Regions from separate parts of the Planococcus beijingensis genome, predicted to be linked through region 3. Evidence: riboswitches for the same ligand, from Rfam matches in the RefSeq annotation. Region 3 holds a riboswitch; each other region holds the start of a gene.
What was found. A riboswitch is a leader RNA that binds a small molecule or an ion and turns the genes downstream of it on or off. The one in region 3 is predicted to bind S-adenosylmethionine.
Positions count from the first base shown of each region.

Region 1: another riboswitch for S-adenosylmethionine. It lies ahead of IRE19_RS15835 (bifunctional homocysteine S-methyltransferase/methylenetetrahydrofolate reductase); the one in region 3 lies ahead of IRE19_RS09100 (sulfite oxidase-like oxidoreductase).
Region 2: another riboswitch for S-adenosylmethionine. It lies ahead of metK (methionine adenosyltransferase); the one in region 3 lies ahead of IRE19_RS09100 (sulfite oxidase-like oxidoreductase).
Region 4: another riboswitch for S-adenosylmethionine. It lies ahead of IRE19_RS14950 (methionine ABC transporter ATP-binding protein); the one in region 3 lies ahead of IRE19_RS09100 (sulfite oxidase-like oxidoreductase).

Region 1 covers NZ_JADHDZ010000007.1:139,335-141,515, reverse strand. Annotated here, with positions in the region: gene IRE19_RS15840 (DUF6920 family protein) at 134-901, shown strand; SAM riboswitch class I at 1,154-1,258, shown strand; gene IRE19_RS15835 (bifunctional homocysteine S-methyltransferase/methylenetetrahydrofolate reductase) at 1,331-2,181, shown strand, end outside.
Region 2 covers NZ_JADHDZ010000008.1:93,707-95,887, reverse strand. Annotated here, with positions in the region: gene pckA (phosphoenolpyruvate carboxykinase (ATP)) at 1-138, opposite strand, end outside; SAM riboswitch class I at 551-663, shown strand; gene metK (methionine adenosyltransferase) at 864-2,072, shown strand; gene IRE19_RS16500 (iron-containing alcohol dehydrogenase) at 2,132-2,181, opposite strand, start outside.
Region 3 covers NZ_JADHDZ010000003.1:103,732-105,912, forward strand. Annotated here, with positions in the region: gene modB (molybdate ABC transporter permease subunit) at 1-56, opposite strand, end outside; gene modA (molybdate ABC transporter substrate-binding protein) at 53-826, opposite strand; SAM riboswitch class I at 995-1,105, shown strand; gene IRE19_RS09100 (sulfite oxidase-like oxidoreductase) at 1,186-1,848, shown strand; gene IRE19_RS09105 (helix-turn-helix domain-containing protein) at 2,075-2,181, opposite strand, start outside.
Region 4 covers NZ_JADHDZ010000006.1:138,315-140,495, forward strand. Annotated here, with positions in the region: gene IRE19_RS14940 (ribonuclease M5) at 1-240, shown strand, start outside; gene IRE19_RS14945 (thioredoxin family protein) at 246-572, shown strand; SAM riboswitch class I at 677-781, shown strand; gene IRE19_RS14950 (methionine ABC transporter ATP-binding protein) at 870-1,895, shown strand; gene IRE19_RS14955 (methionine ABC transporter permease) at 1,888-2,181, shown strand, end outside.

The DNA.
Region 1 (2,181 bases), on a different contig from region 3:
GCCTCCCTATATCAAGTTGATATATATCACTTTGCTATAAAATACTCTTTTTTTGACCTTTCGTATAAAATTTGATAATAAAATGCTTTATGCATTCAATAAACAGGTATAGCAAGTAAAAGGAGGGAGAGCGATGGAGAATAAAGAAAAAGCCGGAAAGAAAACAGGTCGGGCAATTTCCAACAAACTGACAGCAGATATGATTAGCTCACTGCCAACCTGTATAAAAGGGTGGTTATCTGAAATTGAGGCTGTTGGCCATGAACAAATCAATTTGGTGAGCCTTAAGCAATCGGGGGTAATGAAACTGAAACCCGAACAGAAGCGGTGGACCGTATCCGAAGCAGAACAAATCAGCCATACAGATCCACCAGCTTTCCGATGGATCGTGAAGTTGAAAATGGGAAAAGGATTGGTTGTGACAGGAAAAGACAGTTTTTTGGAAGGGAAGGCAGGCATGCATATCAAGCTTGCCGGCATTATTCCGATTTCCAAAACAGTTGATGATGAAAAGACCAATGAATCCGCACTCCAGCGTTACCTGATGGAGCTAGTCTGGTATCCTTCGGCTGTCCTCAGTCCCTTCATTTCCTGGGAGGAGGTGGACGCACACTCCGCAACAGCGACCATGAATTTTGAAGGTCTTAAAGGTTCTGTCACTTATTTTTTCAATGAACAAAACGAATTGCTGAAAGTGGAAGCCTGGCGCTACAAAGACGGTGGAGAAGACGCACGTCCCCTGCTGTGCGTGGGCACTGTTAAAGAGCAGCGGAAAGTGGGGGGACTGACCGTTCCAGTGAAGATGGAAATCACCTGGATGCTGGAAGAAGGGCCGTTCACCTGGTATCGATTTGATGTACATGATGTTCGATTTAATTCTATCAATGGACGATTTTCCTGAAGACAAACTGAATTGCAGGACTGCAAAAAATCGGGATGCATTCGGAAATTTTTCTAAGTGCCTTTATAAAAACATAACGCCCTTTTCCTGGTCTAATTTCAACGGTTGGATGAAAGTATAAAATTGATTTATGCCCTAAACGTATACATTGTGAAAAAAATCACAGAAATTTCATTGTTTTTCGACAGATTGCCTTGACCTGCTCTTCAGATACAGGTACCATATTTAGAATACTTAAAACTGAATAGTGAATTCTTATCGAGAGAAGTTGAGGGACTGGCCCTATGAAGCTTCAGCAACCAGCCGAAAGGTCAGGTGCTAAATCCAGCAGACAAGAAATTGTCTGGCAGATGAAAAGGAACGAGTTTGATATCGTAAAGCCTTCTTTTTCATGAAGGCTTTTTTTGTATATATGGGAGGTTGAGAAGAGTGGGTTTATTAGACGAATTAAAGACCAGGATTTTGACAGCGGATGGAGCCATGGGAACATTGCTGTATTCGTACGGCATCGAGTATTGCAATGAGGAATTGAACCTTCAGCGCCCGGAAGTGATTGAGAAGATCCATCTGGATTACATCAAAGCCGGTGCGGACATCATCCAGACCAACACGTATGGAGCGAATGCAGCGAAGCTGGCACGCTACGGTTTGGAAGCGCAAGTCGCTGATATCAATAAAGCTGCGATCGACATCGCCAAGCGTGCAGCAGCGCCAGGCGGCCAATTTGTTTTCGGAACCATCGGCGGAATCCGTGGAATCCGGAAAAGCGATGCCACCCTGCAGGAAATCATTGCGATGGTGGACCAGCAGGCAAGCCACTTATTGGCGGGAAATCCCGACGGCCTATTGCTGGAAACCTATTACGATTTCGAAGAACTTGCGGAAACGGTCAAGCACCTGAAAGGCATGACCGATACACCATTGATTGCGCAAGTATCCATGCATGACCCAGGGATTCTGCAAAATGGAATGTCGTTGAACGATGCTCTTCATCAACTGGAAAGTCTGGGAGCGGACATTGTCGGCGTCAACTGCCGCTTGGGGCCACACCATACCATCCAGGCTTTTGAAGAAGTCACCTTGCCTGAAAAAGCGTTTTTGTCGGCATACCCGAACGCCAGTCTGCTGGATGTGGAGGATGGCCGGATCGTTTATGAATCGGAAGCGGATTATTTTGGACGCGCCACTTTGTTGTTGAGAGAAGAAGGGGTCCGTTTAATTGGTGGCTGCTGCGGCACAACGCCGAAACACATTGAAGCAGTGAAAAAACACCTGAACCA
Region 2 (2,181 bases), on a different contig from region 3:
AACAGCGCCTTCCCGTGTCAAAACCGCTTCTCCGCGGGATGTTGCTGCTTCCACTAATTGTGGCACTGATAATTGAACATGTACATTTGGGCCAGTTAAAAGATCCTTCAAATCGTTTGCAAAGTTCACTGAAGTCATATATATGTACCTTCCTTTTCTGTTATTCCCATGGCGATGGGGAGGATGTATATTCGTTCATTAGTATAACACATTAGGTTCATTAGTCTATACTAATTCGCTGCAGAATTGAAAAAATATTGAAATAAGGTTCTATATTAGGGGATTGGAAAGGATGGAGGCCGTTGCTCCTTGAAAAATTCGAAGGTCATATTGTTTTAGGGATGGCGCTAACTTCCATCATAACAGGAGCTGAATGAAATCACATAATCCCAATGAGAAATTATTGCAGACTCCTGGCCGATAGGAAAAGAACTTCACGAATGTTCACTGCATAGGATGAGAACATCCAGCAATAAAATTTGAGCATTTTATTCGCCGAAATCGTTGACATCCCCGAACTATTTCCGTATGATGAAAAATTGAACGGATACTCTTATTCCGAGCTGGTGGAGGGGACAGGCCCTATGAAACCCGGCAACCTGCTGCAGCTGCAGTGATGGTGCCAAACCTGAAACAAGGCTTACAGGCCTTGGATGATAAGAGTGAAAGGTGCTTATGATGATTCTCCTTTCCTCATGACGAATGAGTGAAGGGATTTTTTTATGGAATGCCCTTAATCCTCGTGTGAAAGGCCACAGAAGGCTTGAAGTTCAATCCGGAAATTCCGGAACGGACTTGACATGGGAAACGAGTACCGTATCAATTTCGAGAGCAATCTCGCAGGATATAAGGAGGAACATTTTTTGAAAAACCGTCGATTATTTACTTCAGAATCAGTAACAGAAGGACATCCGGATAAAATCTGTGACCAAATCTCAGATGCAATTTTGGATGCTATCTTAACCGAGGATCCAAACGCACGTGTTGCGTGTGAAACGACTGTAACGACAGGACTTGTTTTAGTAGCTGGAGAAATCACTACTTCCACTTATGTGGACATTCCAAAAGTCGTTAGACAAACGGTAAGAGAAATTGGATACACACGTGCTAAATATGGTTTCGATTCAGAAACAAGTGCAGTCCTTACAGCAATCGATGAGCAATCACCGGATATCGCTGCTGGAGTAAACGTGGCACTTGAATCACGTGAAGGCCAAATGACAGATAAAGAAATGGACGATATTGGAGCAGGCGACCAAGGGTTGATGTTCGGATATGCCAACAACGAAACTGAAGAATTAATGCCATTGCCGATTTCATTGGCACATAAATTGGCGCGCCGCTTGGCTGAAGTACGCAAGGAAGAAATTCTTCCATATTTGCGCCCGGATGGCAAAACGCAGGTGACAGTTGAATATGATGAAAACAATCAACCGCTACGCGTGGACACAATTGTTATCTCTACTCAGCACCACCCGGAAGTAACGCTTGAACAGATTCAACGCAATATTAAAGAATACGTCATCAAAGAAGTCGTTCCGGCAAAATGGATCGATGAAGACACCAAATACTTTATCAATCCAACTGGGCGTTTCGTAATTGGCGGACCTCAAGGAGATGCGGGCTTGACTGGCCGCAAAATCATCGTAGATACCTACGGTGGCTATGCTCGCCATGGCGGCGGTGCTTTCTCCGGTAAAGACGCGACAAAAGTTGACCGTTCAGCAGCTTACGCAGCCCGTTATGTAGCTAAAAACATCGTTGCTGCAGGCCTTGCAGACAAATGCGAAGTGCAGTTGGCGTATGCAATCGGAGTAGCACATCCTGTGTCTATCGCTTTCGATACATTCGGCACGGGCAAAGTAGATGAAGACAAATTGGATGATTTGGTACGTGCAAACTTTGATTTGCGTCCTGCCGGCATCATCAAAATGTTGGATCTGCGCCGCCCGATCTACAAGCAGACTGCAGCTTACGGACACTTTGGCCGTACGGATGTTGATCTTCCTTGGGAACGTACTGACAAAGCAGCAATTCTTAAAGAACAAGCTGGCGTAGAAGCTGGTATTTAATTAGCACACAACAAAAAAGAACGGCCAGACAGTGATGCCTGGCCGTTCTTTTTCTGTTTTTATGAAGTGAAGCTGGTCTGCAGTTTATCAACACGTTTGCCTATCGCTT
Region 3 (2,181 bases):
GAAATAACCGCAACTCTCAGCGACAGCCAAAGCGGCGACAAATCATACGGCATCATGGCGTCGCCTCATTTGCAGGCAAAAAGCCGTATTGTTCGAGGATAGTCTGCCCTTTGGGACCCGTTACAAAATCCAGAAAAGCCACAGCGGCCTGCTGTTTTTCTGAATCCGCGACGACAGCTCCCGGATAGACGACAGGATTTTCCTGCCCCGGCACTTCGAGTGCCCCTTTTATTTCCTGGGAAATAACCGCATCCGAGGAATAGACGATGCCAAGTCCGGCATTTCCGCTTTCGATATACGTCACCACTTGCCGTGCATCTTTTGCGTAGATAAGGCGCCCTTCAAGCGGCTGCCATAACCCTTGGCTGTCCAGCGCCTGCTTTGTGAAATTTCCAACCGGTACGCTGTCCGGCTCTCCGACCGCAATGGTTTCTTCTGCATTCATCACTATTTCTGTAAAATCTGCAGTTTCCGGAAACTTCTCCAATGACGCAAGTACCAGGCGATTTTCAGCAAAAGGCACCACAGTTTCGGCTTTCACCAGTTGCTCGGATTCCAGCTGCTCCATATCCTTTTCACTGGCTGATAAAAATAAATCTGCCGGTGCGCCTTGTTCAATTTGGCTTCGCAGCTTGCTCGATGATCCATAATTGAATGACAGCTCGATATCCGGCTCCACTTGATGAAATTCCTCTTCCATTTTTTTCATGACTTCTGTCAGGCTTGAAGCTGTTGAAACAAGCAGCACATCGCCGTTTTCTGCTGTTGTGTTGGTGCAGCCGCTCAACAGTACGGCCATTCCTATAATGCCGATCATTTTTTTCATTTTGCAGGACTCCTTATAAACAGAAAGTGACGCTTGCTATGCACGTGATTCTCCACGTACTATCAGTATAACGCCAGCCGGAGAGAAGCTGAATTATTTTCCGAATAATCTTGCAGGAAATAAGCGGTTTCGGTAAAATAAGTCATACCAGAAATTAAATACGCTTTATCCTTATCAAGAGAGGCAGAGGGAATGGCCCGATGACGCCCGGCAACCGCCAGTTCACAAACTGGAATGGTGCCAAATCCAACAGAACCACGATGTTCTGAAAGATGAGGAAGAGAATTTCACCAGCAGACCCAACTCTTCCCTTTTTCAGTGGAAGAGTTTTATTTATTTTAAGGAGTGATCACATGAAGCTGAGCAAAGCCGAACGAATCAAACGTACGCGGGTCCCTGTAGTGGATCCTTCCCTGGTTGAACGCCTCCCGCCTGGACAGGTGTTGACCGAGCGCTTTCCTGTCCTGCACGAAGGCGAGGTGCCGGTTTACGATATGGCCACTTGGACATTGAAAATCTTTGGCCAGGTTGATAAGGAAATCACGCTGCATTACGAGGATCTGCTGAAATTGCCGCAAACGACAATAACACGCGACATTCACTGCGTGACACGCTGGTCCCGCTTCGACAATACCTTTACCGGCGTCCGTTTTATTGACCTGATAAAAGAATTGGGTGTAACGCCGAAAAGCGGCTATGTGATGCTTCACGGCGACTACGATTACACCACCAATCTTGCATTATCCGATTTGGACCGGGAAGACGTGCTGCTTGCCCATTCACTTGACGGCGAACCGTTGACCGCCAAGCATGGTTACCCGCTGCGTTTTATCGTACCCCATCTGTATTTCTGGAAAAGTGTCAAATGGGTCCGAGGCATCGAATTCATCGATGAAAACCAGCCGGGCTTTTGGGAGCAGAACGGTTTCCACATGAACGGCGACCCGTTTCAGGAAGAGCGCTTTTCCGGCGAAGACTTGGAAATTCCTGAAGACGAATGGGAGAAGAAAGATTTTGACTGACTCCGTCCAGTCTTATGATTCCAGGATAATTGAACTGTCACTTTAAGAGATAACTTGCATCAATTTAGAACTTTATATTTCGTATTATTTCAAAGAACCCATCAATCCTTCATGTGAAGGTTGATGGGTTCTTTAAATCATATATAGAATGAATGGCAGCTTCCGATAAACCTCTCATATGTAAACAAATTCAATGAAAGAATAACTTCTCTTCTAAGAAGAGAAATTACGGAATAATCACCATGGAAATCGTCCGATCCTTTCCTTCTTTATCATCTTTTCTATTATAGTACTTTTCCATTAACGTACTTAACTCCGACTGAAAATCTTCGA
Region 4 (2,181 bases), on a different contig from region 3:
AGTCCAACGAGACTTGAAGAATTGCTGCTGCCATATGAAGGCCAAGACATCATTATATTAGTGGATGCAGACTCTTCAGGAGAAAAATTGCGGAAGCTGGTCAAGCGTGAGTTCCCTGAAGCCCGGCATTTTTATGTGAACCGAAGCTACAAGGAAGTCGCAGCAACGCCGCTCCGGATCCTGATGGATGTGCTCATCTCAGCGAATGTCCAGGTCAATAAGCTATTAACAGAGGGATGAAGACGATGCAGGAATGGACTCATAAAGAATGGATCAAAGAAAAGAATACCAATCGCACTACCGCGTATTACTTATACACACCGATGTGCGGGACTTGTCAGGTAGCTTCCAAAATGCTGTCGGTTGTCACAGAACTATTGCCGGATCTTCCGATTGGCAAAGCGAACTTGAACTATGTACAGGAAATTGCAGGAATGTATGAAGTGGAAAGTGTTCCTTGCCTGCTGATTACAGAGAATGGCAAACTTAAGGAGAAGATTTACGCTTTCCAGTCGGTTCCTTATTTATATGGCAAGTTGAAAACTGTTGACGAATATAGCCGGTCATGGTAAATTGAATTTCTGGTAAGAAAAGCGCGGGAATCTATTTGAAATAGGAGAAGCGTAAGATTTACCACCAATTAAAATCTATTCTGTTTTACTAATTTCATATCGAACTCTTATTAAGAGTGGTGGAGGGAAGTGCCCTATGAAGCCCGGCAACCGTCATGAAAATGAAATGGTGCCAAATCACACGAAGCGAAAGCTTTGGAAGATGAGAGATTGGTTTCCGTATAATATACGTTTGCCCTTCTGCTCAGTTATGCGCGGAAGGGTTTTTTATTTTTAGGATTCAGGGGTGTTCAACGAATGATCGAGTTAAAGAAAGTGACGAAAAAATTTGATACAGGCAAGGCGGTTCTTACGGCTGTCGACCAAGTTGATTTATCTATTGCTGATGGAGAAATATTTGGGATTATCGGATATAGTGGAGCCGGTAAAAGTACATTAATCCGCTTATTGAATGGATTGGAAAAACCGACTTCCGGCACTGTGGAAATCAACGGTAAGGTAATTACTTCCATTAAAGGCGGAGAATTGCGGAAAGCGCGCCAGAAAGTCAGTATGATTTTCCAGCATTTCAACTTATTATGGTCGAGGACGGTTAAAGAGAACATCGAATTCCCTTTGGAAATTGCGGGAGTCTCAAAAGCGCAGCGTGGAAAACGGGTTCAGGAACTGATTGAGCTGGTTGGATTATCGGGCCGCGAAAATGCTTATCCATCGGAACTGTCTGGCGGACAGAAGCAGCGTGTCGGTATTGCCCGTGCGCTGGCGAACGATCCGGAAGTCCTATTATGCGATGAAGCAACTTCTGCGCTTGATCCGGAAACAACAGACGCAATCCTTGATTTATTGGTCGATATCAACAAGCGATTAGGCTTGACCATCGTATTGATCACTCATGAAATGCACGTCATCCGAAAAATCTGTCATCGTGTTGCTGTAATGGAAGGCGGGCGTGTCGTGGAGCTCGGAGATGTTCTGAATGTTTTCCAATCACCAAAAGAAGAAATCACCAAACGCTTCGTGGCCCAGGTCACTGATAGTGGAGATTCACAGGAAACCATCAAAAACCTTCGTGAGTTGTATCCGACAGGCGAACTGGTGAAATTGGTTTTTGTCGGAGAACAAACCGAACAGCCAATTCTGACAAAACTGATTCGCAGCCATTCGGTGGAAGTCAATATCGTTCAAGGCAATATTTCGCATACGCAACGTGGAGCTTATGGAACATTGATTCTTCAGTTGAAAGGCTCTCCTGGTGAAATGGAAGAAGCTTTGGCATTTCTCCACTCTGAAGATGTTCAAACGGAGGTAATGCATAATGATTGATTCGTTATTCCCCAATGTAGATTGGGACAGTATGTGGGAAGCCACACTTGAAACTCTTTATATGACAGCTTTATCAACGTTGTTTACATTCATCATCGGTTTGGCTCTTGGAATCCTGTTATTTTTGACAGCTCCTAAACAATTATGGGCCAATAAAGTGGTCAATTGGCTGACAGGTGCATTCGTGAATATATTCCGTTCCATTCCATTTATCATTTTGATTATTTTATTGATTCCTTTTACGTTATTCCTGATGGGTTCCATTCGGGGGCCAAACGCAGCTTTG